Regions from separate parts of the Veillonella sp. oral taxon 780 str. F0422 genome, predicted to be linked through region 2. Evidence: riboswitches for the same ligand, from Rfam matches in the RefSeq annotation. Region 2 holds a riboswitch; each other region holds the start of a gene.
The links. A riboswitch is a leader RNA that binds a small molecule or an ion and turns the genes downstream of it on or off. The one in region 2 is predicted to bind thiamine pyrophosphate.
Positions count from the first base shown of each region.

Region 1: it holds a riboswitch for thiamine pyrophosphate, as region 2 does, so the genes downstream of both, cytX (putative hydroxymethylpyrimidine transporter CytX) here and thiS (sulfur carrier protein ThiS) in region 2, are expected to answer to the same signal.
Region 3: it holds a riboswitch for thiamine pyrophosphate, as region 2 does, so the genes downstream of both, thiC (phosphomethylpyrimidine synthase ThiC) here and thiS (sulfur carrier protein ThiS) in region 2, are expected to answer to the same signal.

Region 1 covers NZ_AFUJ01000059.1:14,898-17,169, reverse strand. Annotated here, with positions in the region: gene cytX (putative hydroxymethylpyrimidine transporter CytX) at 1-1,161, opposite strand, end outside; TPP riboswitch at 1,305-1,412, opposite strand; TPP riboswitch at 1,593-1,689, shown strand; gene thiD (bifunctional hydroxymethylpyrimidine kinase/phosphomethylpyrimidine kinase) at 1,756-2,272, shown strand, end outside.
Region 2 covers NZ_AFUJ01000005.1:211,081-213,352, reverse strand. Annotated here, with positions in the region: gene HMPREF9200_RS01235 (thiazole synthase) at 1-565, opposite strand, end outside; gene thiF (sulfur carrier protein ThiS adenylyltransferase ThiF) at 597-1,172, opposite strand; gene thiS (sulfur carrier protein ThiS) at 1,173-1,364, opposite strand; TPP riboswitch at 1,638-1,737, opposite strand; gene HMPREF9200_RS01220 (coenzyme F420-0:L-glutamate ligase) at 1,788-2,272, opposite strand, start outside.
Region 3 covers NZ_AFUJ01000001.1:16,278-18,549, forward strand. Annotated here, with positions in the region: gene thiC (phosphomethylpyrimidine synthase ThiC) at 1-903, opposite strand, end outside; TPP riboswitch at 981-1,089, opposite strand; gene HMPREF9200_RS00095 (YebC/PmpR family DNA-binding transcriptional regulator) at 1,141-1,872, opposite strand; gene HMPREF9200_RS00100 (RNA methyltransferase) at 1,882-2,272, opposite strand, start outside.

The DNA of each region.
Region 1 (2,272 bases), on a different contig from region 2:
AATGATATAGGCCGTTGCAATGGTTGCTAATGCTGTTCCTACGATAGTAGATAGGCTAGCCCCTAAGAATGGGTTGCTGTCAAGGAATTGATGGTACATATAAGTACCAGACGCCCAACAAATGATATACAAACTAGGTCCATGGTCAAGGCGCGGACATTTGCGCAAAAAGAAATAGTGAGTTAATAAAATAGCAATCATTGGGGCAAACACGGATCCAATCATATATAAGAAAGGAATGATATTATCCATTGGATAGATGGATGCACCGATGGTGCCGATGACGGTAATGATAATACCGATGGTACGACCAGAATATTTAGTCTGCAAGCTTTCAGAGGAAATACCAGCAGATAAGGCATCCATAAAAGTAGTTGTGACAGTAGAGAATACGATGATAATTAACCCACCAAATCCTAAACCAGCATGAAGTAGAACCTTTGCAATGTTGCTTTCATTTGTATAGAGGGCAGCTGCTAGGCCTAACACATACATAACGGAACTTGTGATGCCATATACAATGGCACTAGATGCAGTACCTGCCACAGGGTTCTTGGACAAGCGAGTGTAATCGCTAATCAATGGAAGCCAAGACAATGGCATAGCGATAGATAATTCCAAAGCCGCTGTGAAAGTCATTTCATCAGTGATGATTCCTTGGCTATGAATGGAACTTTCTTGTAACAAGCTAATCAATAAATAGATGCAGAGGATACCTAAGCCGTAGCCCATGATGCTGTTGATATAGCCCATGTTACGGATACCAATGAAGAGCCATACAATGATGAGAGCACCGATAATGAAAGTCCACGCAGTGAATGGTAGATTCCATAACTCTACGGCACCAAGAGCACCGTCATAAATCATAATACCGGTCCAACCAATCAGTTGTAGAACGTTTAAAATGGAAAATAATTTCATGCCTCCATTGCCAAAGACAGTGGATACAGTTTGCATAGAACTCATGTGTTCACGAGCGCCGATGAGTCCTGCACCAAATAATAACAAACAACCGATGACGTGACCGATGATGATGGCTAATAGGCCGTCGGAAAATCCTAGGGGCGCAAAATAGGTGCCCGTCATAATTTCCGCAATAGAAAGAGCGGCGCCGAACCAAATGAGGGACAACCGCGATGATGAAAGTTTTGAATCACTCATGAATACTCCTAACTATGCCAGTAGGAACAAAAAAGACTAATCTGAAACGATTAGCCTGTAGATGATAGATATTCTTAAGATACCTAGTATTGCAAACAGGAACCATGTGGTAATGTGTCCTTATGTGTTTGTATAGGTACTACAAAAATATACTAATATATCCCTACGTTGGCATTATCCAAATCAGGTTATGGGTTAGTAGCACATAGCCACTTCTCAGCCCACTTTAGTGAGCACCCCTTACAGATGTATTATACGAATTGAATGATACTACGTCAATAGCAATATATAGGTGAATGTAATGTATCATATGAAATATATAGGATATATGAATGTCTATATTGAGAGGAAATATCTTCTAGTGAAAGTAGCTTAGCTGTAATTTATTGTATTGCATTAGAGTATATTTCATGTTATAACTAAATTAATATAAGAACCACTAGGGGTGCTTATGCTGAGATTGATGAGTGTCAAAACCCTAGACCTGAACCAGATAATGCTGGCGTAGGAAAGTGGATGGCATCGAATACTAGACATTGTATAAGAACCGTCCAAAGGATTGGTTCTTTTTTGTTACTAGTAAAGGAGATACCTATGAAATTACATAGAGCATTAACGATTGCAGGAACAGATCCAACAGGTGGTGCAGGGGTGATGGCGGACTTAAAAAGCTTTCAAAGTCGTCATGTCTATGGGATGGCTGTTATTACATCCGTGGTGGCACAAAACACAAGAGGTGTGACGCAAATTGCGCACATGGACCTTTCTATGATTGAAGCACAATTGCAAGCCGTATTTACAGATATTGTTCCAGAAGCAGTGAAAACGGGTATGTTAGCCACAGCAGAAATGATGGAACTAATCGGAGCCTACATAGATCCAAAAGTACCCTATGTGTTAGACCCTGTGATGATTGCCACCAGTGGGGATCGTCTAATTTCCGATGAAGCTGTGAAAGCCTTGCAAAGTAAACTGATTCCGAAAGCAACCTTGATTACACCGAACCGTAGCGAAGCCGAAGTACTGGCAGATATGAAAATTGATACGGTAGAAGCTTTGCATACAGCAGGGATTCGTATTTTACAAGAATTAGGCCCTCAAGCAGTCATCA
Region 2 (2,272 bases):
GAGCACCAATACCAGCATCTACAATGATAGGCAAATCAATTTCATTCACTAAAATTTTGATAAATTCCTTTGTCTGCAATCCACGATTAGATCCAATTGGCGCCGCTAACGGCATCACCGCAGCGGCTCCAGCATTCACCAAATCACGAGCCACTTCTAAGTCTGGATACATGTATGGCATAACGATGAATCCTTCTTTTGCTAATATTTCTGTAGCTTTAATGGTCTCCCCATTATGTGGCAATAAATATTTTGAATCTTTCATAATTTCTACTTTTACAAAATCTCCACAACCTGTAGCTCGGGATAATCTTGCTATACGCACCGCTTCTTCAGCATCTCTAGCGCCACTCGTATTAGGGATTAAGATAGTATCCTTTGGGATAGCATCTAGGATATTTTCCACTTCTCCACCTACCGCACGACGTAGGGCTAAGGTAATCATTTCTGCGCCCGCTTCTTCTAGGACAGCCTCGATTAAGTCGATAGAAAATTTACCAGACCCCAAGATAAATCGAGAATGTAATGTATGTCCCCCTAAGGTCCATGTATCTTGTGTTTCCATATCTTTTACTGAACGTGTCATAGGTTCCTCCTTAATCAATATCTTCTCCGTGTAATAATTGAATGACGGCATTTGCCATATGTCCGGCACAAACCATGACACGAGCCGCAGTAATTTTTCCGATAGAATCGATATCACTCACTCCATCGCCACATAGATACCAACGATGGTGTCTCCGTTCACGGCGGATACCATTACTATCCCCCCAACCTGCCATACCTGAACAGCCTACTAATAAGGGTTCTGTAGGATGAGTTAGAATCACTTCTGTCATCCATGCTTTTGTGACAGCCTTGTCCACTGCTTCTACGACCATGTCATAGCCATCGATTAATTCAGATAATCTTTCTGGTGTGAGGCATTCATTATGGACGATGACCTCACAGTTTGGATTCATCCGATTGAGATGGCCTTTCATAGCCTCCACTTTTAAAACTCCTACATCATTCACCTCATAATATTGACGGCCTAAATTGCTTTCATCCACAACGTCGAAGTCTACAATTTCTAACTGACCAATTCCAGCACGGCACAATGCCACTGCCACATGAGAACCAACACCGCCTACACCGATGAGCAGAACTTTTTTATCTTGTAAAGATACCATTTAGCCACCTCCTACAAAGGTTACTACTTCCATTGTGTCTGCAGGACTCACACGAGTCGATTCCCAGTCTGCTTTAGAAAGAATCTTCCCATTATATTCCACTACGATGCGATCCATTCGAAACGCTAGGGCTGCCAGTACTTCTTGCACTGTTTGCCCCTCATAATGATAAGTTGCTCCATTTACTTTCATCATATCCTCCTAACTATAGCGTTTGCTATATACCTATTTCAAACTAGTATCATACCAATTATCCGTCATGGCTCCTTCACCACATACTAGTATAAAAAAACAGCACGAAAAACCATACCCGCGGTGGTATGCCCCTTCATGCTATAGCACTCTATCGTCTCACTATTCTATTTCACTTGTACATCCACTTAGATGTACCTTTATTCTGTACCCCTATACGATACACCATCCTATAAAAGGCACAAAAAAGGACATCCTGTTGGATGTCCTCAGTATGACGAATCAAACTTATCCTACGTTGGCATTATCCAAATCAGGTTATGGGTCAAAACTTTCGTTTACTCTCAGCCAGTAGGCTCCCCAAAGTTCTCTTTCAGTATACGCTGATACGACTCAATTTGCAAGCCGAAGTATCAACAATTTTTATCGTCTCCGTGCAGACACAGAGGCATAATTTTTAATCACAACGATAGGTGTCATTTGGCTATCATTGCCAAATGGATTATCGATCAAAATTTGCGCAATTTGTTGTGGTTTTAATCCACGGCTATGGCCTAAGATAGCAGCTCGTTTTAAATCATTCACGTCCGCTACACAAGCCCCATAAGCACCTGTTGCTTTCATAATGGCATCCGCTACTGCATGTGGTTGTTTTGGTCCATATACAATGCATTTATCAAACGGAGGCATGGTACCTGTCACATCATCTGTTAAAGATGCGGTCCGTGCCATTTGATAGAAGACGCCAGATTTTTTAAACACTTTAGCTACGGCTCCACAAAGGAAGGCAAACATCATTTTCCATTCCCCTTCTTTATCCATAGCTGCTTGCATACCATACACAGATGCCATAGAACCATCAGGATGGATAAAGCGATTTAAAAATTTAGCTTGCCAAGATACTTTTA
Region 3 (2,272 bases), on a different contig from region 2:
TGCAATATCTGTTACCAATGGACCTAATACGTAGAACGGGGCCCCATCGCAGATCGTTTGTTGCACTTCCATATTGGCTTGCACTTGATTCAATGGTACATGACCAGGACCTTCCACTAACACTTGTACACCACGTTCGCGAGCTCGTTTTGTCAACTCCCCAAGTCGAACAAGTTCTTCAATTTGACAGATATCTGTAGCATCTGCTAAGCAACCAGGACGGCAGGCGTCGCCAAGAGAAATGGTCATGTCATATTCTGCACAAATGTCCAAGATTTCATCATAGTATTCATAGAAAGGATTTTCTTGACCTGTCATAGACATCCAAGCAAAGACTAAACTACCACCACGACTAACAATATTTAATTTCCGTTTGTGATGTTTAATTTGCTCTATTGTATGTTGTGTAATACCACAATGCAAGGTAACAAAATCTACACCATCTTCTGCATGAAAACGTATGGTAGAAATAAAGTCTTCAGCTGTCAATTCTCCTAAATCTTTTTGATGATGGATAACGCTATCATAGATTGGCACAGTACCAATCATAACGGGACATTCCTTTGTCAATAGACGGCGAAATACCTTTGTATCACCATGTGTAGACAAGTCCATAATAGATTCAGCCCCTAATGCTACTGCATGATGAACTTTTTTCATCTCTTCTTCGTAGTCTGTGCAATCTTTAGATGTCCCTAAGTTCACATTGATTTTTGTACGTAACTTCTGTCCGATTCCTTCTGGTTGTAAAGCCGTGTGATGCTTGTTGCATGGAATCGTTACATGTCCTTTTGCTACTAGGTCTCGTAATACTTCAACATCCATGTTTTCTTTTTCTGCTACCACTTTCATCGCGTCGGTAACAATGCCTTTTTGGGCTGCTTGCATTTGTGTGTAAAACATAAAAAGCTCCTTTCATTACAAAGGAGCCTATTTGGGGTACTCTATACACAAAAAGGTATCGACATTACATCGATACCCACATATGTCAGCGTGCTTCCTACGCGGGCATGATCCCGATCAGGTCAAAAGGTCAGGTACTTCAAAGTCCTTTCTCAGCCTATTACATAGGCTCCCTTGCAATTCTAAAATATTTACTTACTTATAGTATATCATGGAATGGTGGAATCTTATAGGAAATTATTCTTCCTCATCCATGATGGCATTATGATACACATCTTGTACATCGTCCAAGTCTTCCAGCATGTCTAGTACTCGTTGCATATTCACTGCATCATCACCGGTTAATTCCATATTTGTATCTGGAACCATTGTGATCTGTGCCATATCTGTGGCGATGGATGCTTCTGCTAGGGCAGCTTCTACGGCATCGTAATCATCTGGCAATGTGTAGATAACGAATACATCGTCTTCTACTTTAATGTCTTCTGCGCCAGCATCAAGAGCCAATAATGTCAATGTTTCTTCATCATTGCCTTCTTGTGGAATCACGAATACACCTTTGCGTTTGAACATCCAGTTAACGGAGCCACTTTCACCTAGGTTACCGCCACGTTTGGAGAAGGCATGACGCACATCAGCTGCTGCACGGTTACGGTTATCTGTCATCACTTCTACAAGGATGGCAGCACCGCCTGGGCCGTATCCTTCATAGGTAATTTCTTCGTAGTTGTTCGCATCCCCTGCACCGGCACCTTTATCGATGGCACGTTGAATATTATCCTTAGGAATGTTATTTTCACGAGCTTTTTGCAACGCCAATTTCAAGCGCATATTACCTGTTGGATCTGTACCACCAGCTTTCACAGCTACTGTGATTTCACGACTAATTTTTGTAGTAACTTTTGCTTTCAACGCATCATTTTTACCTTTTCTATGTTTAATATTTGACCATTTAGAATGTCCTGACATTGTGTCCTCCTATTTATTCCACCACGCTTCGCCTCGCAAGCGGTCTAATATAATTGATACGGCACTACGAACTGAAAGGTGATTGTACTCACCATGTCCATAGATGGGTTCTAAGATATAATCGAAATCTTCCATTGTTTCTTTCGTCATACCATACCCCGTTCCAAATAATACTACCACAGGACGGCTCTCACTTTCAAGTGATTTACGGAGCGATGCATAGGTAATGGTATTATCATAGGTCCGTGCATCCGTAGTACACACGATTGGCGTCTGTCCTTCTAATTCCGTCACCATATCGATGGCTTGTCGAATGGAATTGACAAGTTCCACATGTTTGAACGCATCCTTTCGATCCGGATTGTAGGTACTGCCAAATCCCGTTTTCCAATGACTCATC